DNA from 3 places in the Ruegeria sp. BE3 genome. Region 1 is predicted to be linked to each of the others. Evidence: riboswitches for the same ligand, from Rfam matches in the RefSeq annotation. Region 1 holds a riboswitch; each other region holds the start of a gene.

Region 1 (3,270 bases):
TGGGCTTGCCTTGAACGGCGGCATAGCCTTTGACGCGCAGGATGTTCAGTTCTTTGGCCAGACGTTCGATTTTCGTCACCAGATCGAGCGGATCGCTCTGTTCGGGCAACTCGACGATGATGCTTTCGAAATCGTCATGTTCGTGATCGTGATGGCCGTCGTGATGCGATGGGCGTGCGTCCATGTCATCCTCGGCGGCGGCTTCCAGACCCAACACGACGCGGACGTCAACGACGCCCTCGGCCACTTCAACAACGGGCAGGGGGCGCGGGGCCTCTGCAGCGATGACCTCTTTGGCCTTGGCGACACCTTCGGGACCGGCCAGATCAGGCTTGGTCAGCAGGATGATATCGGCGCAGGAAATCTGATCTTCGAACACTTCGGACAGCGGCGTTTCATGATCAATCGAGTCATCGGCCATGCGCTGGGCATCCACCGCCTCGACATTCGGGGCAAAGCGACCGGCAGCGACCGCCTCGGCATCGGCCAGCGCGATGACACCATCGACGGTGATTTTCGAACGGATATCAGGCCAGTCGAAGGCCTTTAGCAGCGGTTTCGGCAGCGCCAGACCGCTGGTTTCGATCAGGATGTGATCAGGGCGCGGCTCCAGCGCCATCAGCACTTCGATGGTCGGGATGAAATCGTCCGCCACGGTGCAGCAGATGCAGCCATTGGCCAGTTCCATGATGTTTTCCGCCGGGCAATCGGGGATCGCGCAGGATTTCAGGATATCGCCATCAACGCCAACATCGCCGAATTCATTGACCACAACGGCCAGACGCTTGCCCTGCGGGTTCTGCATCAGGTGGCGCACCAGCGTTGTCTTGCCCGAGCCCAGAAAGCCGGTGATCACAGTGACGGGAAGTTTCTCAAGGTTGCTCATTTCAGGGCTCCAATCGGGGGAATGCGGGCTGCGCAGTTCTTGCGGAAATGTTCGGGGCGCTCGCGCCATTTGACCAGACCATCCTCGGTCGCGAGGTATTTGGTGGCACCCTCCACGATCATGTCGACGTGGTCGGTTTCGTTGAGGTGTTCATACACGAAGGTCCAGCGATCCGGCCCCCCGCGCAAGACGATGGAACAGCCCTCATCGCAGTTCGACAAGCATTCCACGGCTTTCAAGGTGATCCCTTCGGGCAGATCGGCCTGCTCAAGCGCCTTGTGCAGAAGTGCACCGGGGCGCTGCGCATCATCTTCGACAGGCAGCCCGCGACGGCAGGTGGTGCAAACCAGCAGCTCGACCGGAGCGGTCTCGGTCATGTCTCTCATCCCCCCAAATCCTCTTCGTGGGGGACGGGGTTTCATGCGGGTCGCTTTTGACCCGACACCGGAACACCCCGTCCGGTTTAAATCTCGGGCGTTGGCAGGTCTCCCGGCTTGCGGATGTCAGAGGCGGGCCTCTGTCGGATGTCCCGCCTTCCCGGCCTTGCGGCCAGTGGCTTGGGCACCCTCTCCGTTCACGGTCGCGGGGGCGGCTGCGTTTGACGGAAAACCCGCTGACGCATTCCCTTTTCATCTGCGCACGCAGACACCAACGAAAGGGACATGCGGCACGCTTGGGCTGCTTGTCAAGCGAGTCGCGATGATCAGCGAAGAAGCAGGTAAAAAGCGACCTGTCGAGGTCGCTGGGCGGCATGATCCATCTGTGGTGACGTGTTGGCATGGATCACAAGACGCGAACAGGAGGATGCGGCGCATGAAAGTAGGGTTTATCGGGCTGGGAAATGTTGGGGGCAAGCTCTCGGGATCGCTGCTGCGTAACGGAATCGATTTGACGGTTCATGACCTGAACCCGGATCAGGTGACCCGATTTGTCACCGAGGGTGCCAAAGCCGCTGAAAGTCCGGCGCAGTTGATGCGTGATTGCGACGCGGTGATCACTTGCTTGCCTTCACCCGCCGCCTCGGACGCCGTGATGCAAGAGATGTTGCCCGAGGTCGGCCCCGGCAAAATCTGGATGGAGATGTCGACCACCGATGAGGCTGAGGTCAAACGCCTTGGTGCCATGGTCATCGAACAAGGCGGCGCAGCGGTGGATTGTCCGGTTTCAGGCGGATGTCACCGGGCTGCGACGGGCAATATCTCGATCTTCGCTGGCTGTGACCGCGAAACGTTCGAGCGTATTATGCCCTTCCTGACGACCATGGGGCGGCGCATTCTGCACACAGGTGAACTGGGGTCGGCCTCGGTGCTGAAAGTGCTGACCAACTATCTGGCCACCGCTAACCTGATCACCTGCGCCGAGGCTTTGGTGACCGCCAAAGCAGCTGGAATGGATCTTGGAACCACCTATGAGGCGATCAAGATTTCGTCGGGCACCTCGTTCGTGCACGAAACCGAAAGCCAGGTCATCTTGAACGGTTCACGCGATATCTCGTTCACCATGGACCTGGTGAAAAAGGATATCGGCCTGTTTCAGGAGGTTGCCGACCGCGCCGGTGTCCCCCTTGAGGTGAATCCGGTGATGATCAAGATATTCGAAGACGGCATCGCACGCTACGGCGAGCGCGAGTTGTCCCCGAACATCATCAAACGCCTCGAAGATGCGACCGGACTTGAGATTCAAGCACCGGGCTTTCCACCCGAAATGCTGGATGATGAACCCGAAGAGCCCGGCTATGAGGTCATTCCGCAAAACCGCGCTGCGCCGTAAGCCTGTCTGTTGTCATTGAGCCAAACCAAGTCGGCCGCTTGCAGCGGTCGGCCTGTTTCGGGTTGATCACTGACCGCATTCCGTGTCTTTGTTTGGGTAAATTTGGGAAATACGGAGCGTCCAGTGAAAACCCGCAGCCCGCACACCCATCGTGAGCTTGAACTTCTGGATGTTCTCCGTCGTCTGGGCGGGACAGCCCGAAACTCGGAACTGGCCAAAACACTAGGGGTCTCTGAGGAAACCGTGCGGCGCACGATCAAGTCGCTCTCAGCCTCGGGCGCGGTCGAACGTGTGCATGGCGGCGCTTATCTCGCCGGCACCCAAGGCGACCCCAGTTTTTTTCGCCGTATAGCGCAACACTCTGAAGAAAAGCGGTTGATCGCGGGGCATGTGGCGAGCCTGATACGGGACGGGATGACCGTCTTTCTGGATGTCGGCTCGACCACCGCTTATGTGGCCGAAGAGCTGCGGCAGTCGGGAAACCTGACCGTCGTGACCAACTCGATCGGGGTGGGGCAGACCCTGGCCGGAACCAATGGCAATCGTGTGCATTTGCTTGGGGGCGAACTGCAAAGCGATGAGCGCGGCGCATTCGGTCACGTCACGCATCGGCA
Region 2 (3,270 bases), on a different contig from region 1:
GCATACCGGGGGTGATCTTGTCGCAGTTCGAGATACAGACCATCGCGTCGGCGCAATGCGCGTTGACCATGTATTCCACCGAATCCGCGATCACCTCACGCGAGGGCAGCGAATACAGCATCCCGTCATGGCCCATGGCGATGCCGTCATCGACCGCGATGGTGTTGAACTCTTTCGCGACACCACCGGCTGCCTCGACCTCGCGCGCGACCATCTGGCCAAGGTCCTTCAAGTGGACGTGACCGGGCACAAACTGGGTGAACGAGTTTACGATGGCGATGATCGGTTTGCCGAAATCATCGTCGCCCATACCGGTGGCGCGCCACAAACCGCGGGCACCGGCCATGTTGCGGCCATGGGTAGAGGTTCTGGATCGGTACAATGGCATGATGCTGTTTCCCTTTTGCCTCGGGTTGCATGTCTTGGGGTTCGTGCGTTATAGCGCACGTATCACATGTGCGCTATAACGTACAAGAGGATTCGGAAGTTGATGATATGGCACCGGACGACATAACGCTGAAATTACGGGACGTGCGGACGGCGTCCGGGCTGAGCCTGTCGAAGGTGGCTGAAATGACCGGGGTCAGCAAAGCCATGCTGGGCCAGATAGAGCGCGGCGAATCCAGCCCCACCATCGCGACCTTGTGGAAAATCGCCAAAGGCTTCCAGCTACCACTCAGCGCGCTGATCGATACGGCGCTGGGCGACCCGTCTGTTTTCCAGACCGTGACCTTCCCCGGGACCATAGAGGTCAAGATCGTCTTTCCCTTCGACCCCGCCCTAGGGGCCGAGACATTTCACGTCAGCTTGCATCCGAACCAAAGCCACGAATCCCCCGCCCATGCCGCTGGTGTGACCGAGGAGGTGTTTGTTCTTTCAGGTACGCTCGAGATTCTACGCGATCGGGAATGGGTATCTTTGCAGGCCGGACAGGGCTTGCGCTTTGCCGCTGATATCCCCCATGGATACCGCGCGGGTGCAGAGGGTGCCGCATTCCTGAACATGCACCACTACGCCCAGCACAACGAGTATTCTGAAAACGGCAAGGCCCATTCATGACTGCAGTTCTCGACAGCCTCACCATCGTCGACGCTATTGGCTCGTTTGGGGCTTTGATCGTGGTCGCGGCCTATTTTGCGACACAGATGCGGATGATGAACTCTGACGATCTCGCGTTTCCGGTGGTGAACCTCTTGGGGTCGGTTCTGATCGTCTATTCGCTGCTCGAGAATTTCAATCTGGCGTCGATGCTGATCGAGGGGTTCTGGATTCTGATCAGCATGATCGGGATCATTCAGCATTTCAGGTTGCGCCGCGCAAAGTAGTGCGCGGCGCGGGATGTTTAGGCTGCGCTGAGAAGACGTGGCGTGAACAGGCCGAGCTTGTTCAGACCCTTCATGGATTTCGCAGCCGCAAGAACGGCAAGATCGGCCAGGGGCTCAATCAGGATAACCATCATGTAAGCTCCGCCAAAGCTGGCCACGGCGGCGATGTTTTCGGCACCGAAACCCTGACCGTAGAACGCCCAGAAGGCCACCCATAGTACGACACCACCCTGATAGGCGGTCGACAGCGCAAGTGCCTGAGAATACTTGAGGTCAACATAGGCCGTATTCGGCGCAATGACGCGGTTTGCCAACGCCTGCAGGGCAAACAGAGGCACCAGCAACGTCGTCATGTTCATTCCGAACTGGGGCAGATCGAAGGGTGCCAAGAAAAACCCTTGAACAAAGAGGCCCAGGATCAGACCAATCGCAGCCGGGGCGGCACCGAACAAAAGAAACAGTGTCGAGCCCAGAATAAAGTGCACCTCTGACACTCCCACCGGGAAATGAGGCAGAACTTCAAAGAATGTGAAAACAAGGCCGGTTGTCAGGGCAGACCGCACTGCAAGGCTTGCAACACCACTGTTTTTGACGCTCTCCCACGCCAGCTTCAGACTATAAAGCCCTGCCCCGGCCGCGGTGGCATAGCTCAGGACAAGTTTGGCGCCGTTAACGACGCCCGGTTCGATATGCATAGTTTGTTCTCCTTACCGTCACACCCGACGGTAGAAACGTGTTGAAATTGGGCGGATGCCCGGTTTGTGCATGGCAGGTCTCCTGACTCGCGGATTAGGATCGATCCCGGCCTTCCCAACCGATCATTTCGGTCAGTGGCCCTGATGGGGCGATACTCCGCTTACAGTTGCGGGGGCAGTTCCGGAGTTGACAGGATTTGTCGCACCGGATTCCCTTTTCATCCCTCTGGGGAAACTCCATTGGGAACCATGTCGCACAGATTTCTGCCACAGAATGCTGCCTGTCAAGCACGCCAAGCATGTGGTTGGAAAAAAACGTTCCCCGCGCGGGTTCTGAGCTGCGGCGTGACTTGAACGTTTGGCCGTGCCCATATAGGGAAAATCCAAGCTCGCTCAGGGGAGGCTTTGATGCAGGACGATCCGAAAACTCTCGTATCCACAGACTGGCTGGCCGCGCATCTCAAGGACCCGGATCTGCGGATTCTGGACGGGTCCTGGTATCTGCCCGCGCAGAACCGCGATGCGAAGGCCGAGTATGATGCAGGCCATATCCCCGGTGCGCGGTTCTTTGACATTGATGACATTGCCGATCACCGTTCGGACCTGCCGCATATGGCACCTCCGGTCGAGAAATTCATGTCCCGCCTGCGGGCGATGGGGGTGGGCGACGGCCATCAGGTCGTGGTCTATGACGGGGCTGGGCTGATGTCTGCCGCACGCGTCTGGTGGCTGTTCCGTTTGATGGGTCAGGACAATATTGCCGTTCTGGATGGGGGGCTGCCGAAATGGCAGGCCGAAGGTCGCGAGATCGAGGACCTGCCGCCCGTCGTTCGCGATCGCCATATGACCGTTCGCGTACAAAACCATCTGGTGCGTGACGTGACGCAGGTTTCAGCTGCGGCCAAGCTGAACGATCATGAGATCATCGATGCGCGCTCAACTGACCGCTTTGCCGGAACAGCGCCAGAACCACGCGAAGGTTTGCGCTCGGGTCATATTCCGGGCTCTCACAATGTGCCCTTTGGTACGCTGCTGAATGCAAATGGCACCATGAAGTCGCCCGAAGAGTGCCGCGCCATATTCGAGGCCGCAGGCGTAGATCTGTCGAAACCCGCAATCACATCCTGCGGCTCGGGCGTCACGGCTGCGATCCTCAGCCTTGCGCTTGAGCGCATGGGTAAAAAAGATCATTCGCTTTATGACGGCTCCTGGGCTGAATGGGGTGCCTTCCCAACCCTGCCCGTCGCAAC
Region 3 (3,270 bases), on a different contig from region 1:
TGATAGTCTCCTGAGTTTATGTGGAAAGCGTTGTTCTTCGGATGTCCAGAACAGGGATCATGCGGCCTTCGTGGTGAAAGCGCAGGTAATCGACACCGAAGGTTTCGCGCACACGTTCCGATGTCAGTACCTCGTCGACCGAACCAAACCCGGTCAGGCGCGTGGATTTCATCAGAGCAACGTGGGTGGCGAATTCAGGGATCATGACCAAATCATGCACGATCATGACGACAGTAATACCCAGATCAGCGACCAGAGACAGCATCCGCCCCTTCGCATCGGGATCCAAATGATTGGTCGGCTCGTCAAGAAACAGCAAAGTCGGGTTCTGTGCCAGCGCCCGAGCGATATGCGCGCGCTGACGCTCACCACCCGACAGTTGGGCCATCTTCTTGTCAGCTAGCGCGCCAAGGCCCGTAATATCCAATATACGGCTGAGTTCTTGCGCGTGTTCACCCGCAGACCGGTCCGCGCGGATCGGAATCTGGCCGAGTGCCACATAGTCACGCAGCGACAAGCGCCCGTCGGGCATCTCTTGCTGACTGACCACCGCGATCATTCGAGCACGCTCTTTTGCCGAGAGTTGTTTGAGGCTGCGCCCCTTGAGCAAAACATCCCCTAGTGCCAGCCCTTCTGCCCCACAAAGCAAATTCAGCAGTGTGGTTTTACCTGCTCCGTTGGGGCCCGCGATTGCCAGGATTGACCCCTCGGACAGCTCAAAGGATACGCCTTGCAGCAATATGTCCCCATTCAAGGCATAATATTCGAGATCCGAAGCCACCAAAAACGGCTGGACGGTCATATCGACACCTCCTGACTGATCGGGGGCATGCGAGACAAGGTTTTGGTGTAAAGGGCACGCGGACGCTCACTGGCTTTGGTCCAGCCATCCGGGCTCTGTTGATATTGACGGGCAAACTCGGCCAGGGCTTCGACGTCAATCAATGTCTGGATGTCACCAAATAGATACTGCGCCTTGCCGACCGCTTGGAAACCTACGGTCACGGGATGCGCGCATCCTGCCATGCAATCGACAGCCCGGATCGCAAAGCGCTCGGGCAGCTTCGATTGAAGCGTATCATGCACTCCATCCACTGATTGCGCGGCCGCACAGGTCGAACAGATCAGAACAAAATGATCAGGTGCGCCAGGCATATAACCCCCCGCCTCTGCCCAAACGCAGTGCGAAGGTGCTGATTACAGAAACACGTGTATCACGTGCCATCAAAGCCTCCTTCCAGGACGCCCCGCCCCGGCTTGGTTGAACAACTGATGGCAGGTCTCCTGACTCGCGGGTCGGTGCTTGGCCATCCTTCCCGACCCCTGGGGCCAGTGGCTGTTTGGCTTCGCTCGCCGCTTACAGTTGCGGGGGCAGTTACGGGTTTGGCCAGTGTAGACCGCACCGTATTCCCTTTTCATCCCACGGGCGCACCCTTGGGAACCATCACCGGATTCAGTGCCTGAGATCGATGAATGCGTCAATACGAAAGTTATCACGCGTTACCGGTCGGCCGGACACAATCGCGCCACCCGCTCTTTCACGTCTCGGTTGGATTGGATAAGAGGGATCAACCCCTGCAAAGATGCGCGGGACAAACCCTCAGCGCTAAACAATCAGGAGCCCGCTCATGCCGTATCACCGCCTCGCTCTGGTAGCTGTGCTGGCAATTTCATCAACAAATTCGGCGCTGGCGCAATCTGCTGACGACAACCCCTCGGAACTGTTGCTGGAGCTCAATACCGTGCAAAAGGTGAACGGCGCCTGCCGCTTGACCTTTCTGGTTCAGAACGAAACCGGAAGCGATATCGAGAAGGCAGCTTTTGAGACCGTCATTTTCGACAGCTCGGGCCGTGTCGTTACGCTTTCTCTGTTCGATTTTCGGGATCTGCCGGCAGACCGTCCGCGCGTGCGTCAGTTCGGCCTGCCCGATCTCAACTGCGACTCGATCGGGCGCGTTCTGATCAATGGCGCAAACAGCTGCGTTGTCGACGGCTCAGAAAGCGATATCTGTGCAACAGGACTGAACCTTACCAGCCGGATAGATGTGGAGCTTTTGGGATGAACGCGCTTGAAGCATTGCGCCAGATCGTGGCTCTGGGCGGGCCAGTGGTGGCCATTCTGATCGTGATGTCAGTGCTGGCTCTGGCCGTCACGCTTTACAAACTGTGGCAATTCACCGTGACCGGAGTTGGACGACATCGGGTGCTGTCCCAGGCCCTGACGGCATGGGATGCCGGGGATCATCAGACTGCACGCGCGCGATTGGCGAAAAGCCACAGTTATCTGGCCCCATTGGTCGGTGCAGCCATGGATGCGCCCGATCTACCCGGTCTCGATGATCGTCTGGATGCTGAAGCCGGATTGGCCCTGGCAGGGCTGGAGCGCGGTTTTCGCCTTCTTGACACCGTTGCCCAACTCGCGCCTTTGCTGGGGCTGTTCGGGACCGTTCTGGGTATGATCGAAGCGTTCCAAAGCCTGCAACAGGCAGGCAGCTCCATTGACCCGTCGCTGCTTGCGGGTGGCATCTGGGTGGCGCTGATCACCACCGCCGTGGGGCTGGCGGTTGCGATGCCGACCTCAATGGTTCTGTCATGGTTCGAAAGCCGCACCGCGCGCGAGCGGGTCTTTGCAGACAAAGCACTGCGGACCGTGTTGGTACCAGGTCAGCTCGCCAAAGAGGCCGAGGCCATTTCAGCCGTGCCGGAACATGCGTAACCGGGCGCCATTTGTCCGGCGGACCCTGTCGATGACGCCACTCATCGATGTGATCTTTCTGCTTTTGCTGTTCTTCATGCTGACCTCGACCTTCTCAAAATTCGGCGAGATCGAGCTGAGCAGCACGACTGGCGGAACCGCGCAAACCAGCGAACCGTCTGAGCGGGTCTTTCTACAGCTCGGTGCGGAACGTCTTGTGTTGAACGGCACGGCGATAACCTTGGACGATCTCGCGACCGAGATCGAAACCGGGCAGGTGCTCGTCAGCCTCGATACCGATGTCACGGCCCAACGCCTGACGGATCTGTTGGTTCGGCTGCGCGGGCGCGAGGGGCTCAGCGTTCTGGTGCTGGAGTGAGCCGATGATCCGCCAGACCGCCCCCCGCCGAAAACGCGATTCAACCATAGCTCTGATCAACGTCGTCTTTCTGATGCTGATCTTCTTTCTGATCACCGGTACCATCGCACCACCACTGGACCCTGACCTCGACCTTGTGGACACGTCAGAGCTCGAAGGGCGCGAACCGCCCGACGCGCTGGTTCTGCACAAGGAT

Evidence for each region. Region 1 has a riboswitch for cobalamin ahead of ACR0AZ_RS02515 (DUF1636 family protein). Riboswitches for the same ligand answer to the same signal wherever they lie in the genome.
Region 2: linked by a shared signal. The riboswitch ahead of ACR0AZ_RS07645 (energy-coupling factor ABC transporter permease) and the one ahead of ACR0AZ_RS02515 (DUF1636 family protein) in region 1 are both predicted to bind cobalamin.
Region 3: linked by a shared signal. The riboswitch ahead of ACR0AZ_RS10630 (DUF1636 family protein) and the one ahead of ACR0AZ_RS02515 (DUF1636 family protein) in region 1 are both predicted to bind cobalamin.

What each region holds. Positions count from the first base shown of each region.
Region 1 covers NZ_JBQFTW010000001.1:516,638-519,907, forward strand. The annotation lists gene cobW (cobalamin biosynthesis protein CobW) at 1-886, opposite strand, end outside; gene ACR0AZ_RS02515 (DUF1636 family protein) at 883-1,263, opposite strand; cobalamin riboswitch at 1,349-1,554, opposite strand; gene ACR0AZ_RS02520 (NAD(P)-dependent oxidoreductase) at 1,586-2,656, shown strand; gene ACR0AZ_RS02525 (DeoR/GlpR family DNA-binding transcription regulator) at 2,780-3,270, shown strand, end outside.
Region 2 covers NZ_JBQFTW010000002.1:57,777-61,046, forward strand. The annotation lists gene ilvD (dihydroxy-acid dehydratase) at 1-388, opposite strand, end outside; gene ACR0AZ_RS07635 (helix-turn-helix domain-containing protein) at 496-1,059, shown strand; gene ACR0AZ_RS07640 (CBU_0592 family membrane protein) at 1,056-1,325, shown strand; gene ACR0AZ_RS07645 (energy-coupling factor ABC transporter permease) at 1,343-2,020, opposite strand; cobalamin riboswitch at 2,076-2,287, opposite strand; gene sseA (3-mercaptopyruvate sulfurtransferase) at 2,429-3,270, shown strand, end outside.
Region 3 covers NZ_JBQFTW010000003.1:207,463-210,732, forward strand. The annotation lists gene ACR0AZ_RS10625 (ABC transporter ATP-binding protein) at 17-802, opposite strand; gene ACR0AZ_RS10630 (DUF1636 family protein) at 799-1,155, opposite strand; cobalamin riboswitch at 1,258-1,461, opposite strand; gene ACR0AZ_RS10635 (hypothetical protein) at 1,629-2,063, shown strand; gene ACR0AZ_RS10640 (MotA/TolQ/ExbB proton channel family protein) at 2,060-2,716, shown strand; gene ACR0AZ_RS10645 (ExbD/TolR family protein) at 2,748-3,074, shown strand; gene ACR0AZ_RS10650 (ExbD/TolR family protein) at 3,079-3,270, shown strand, end outside.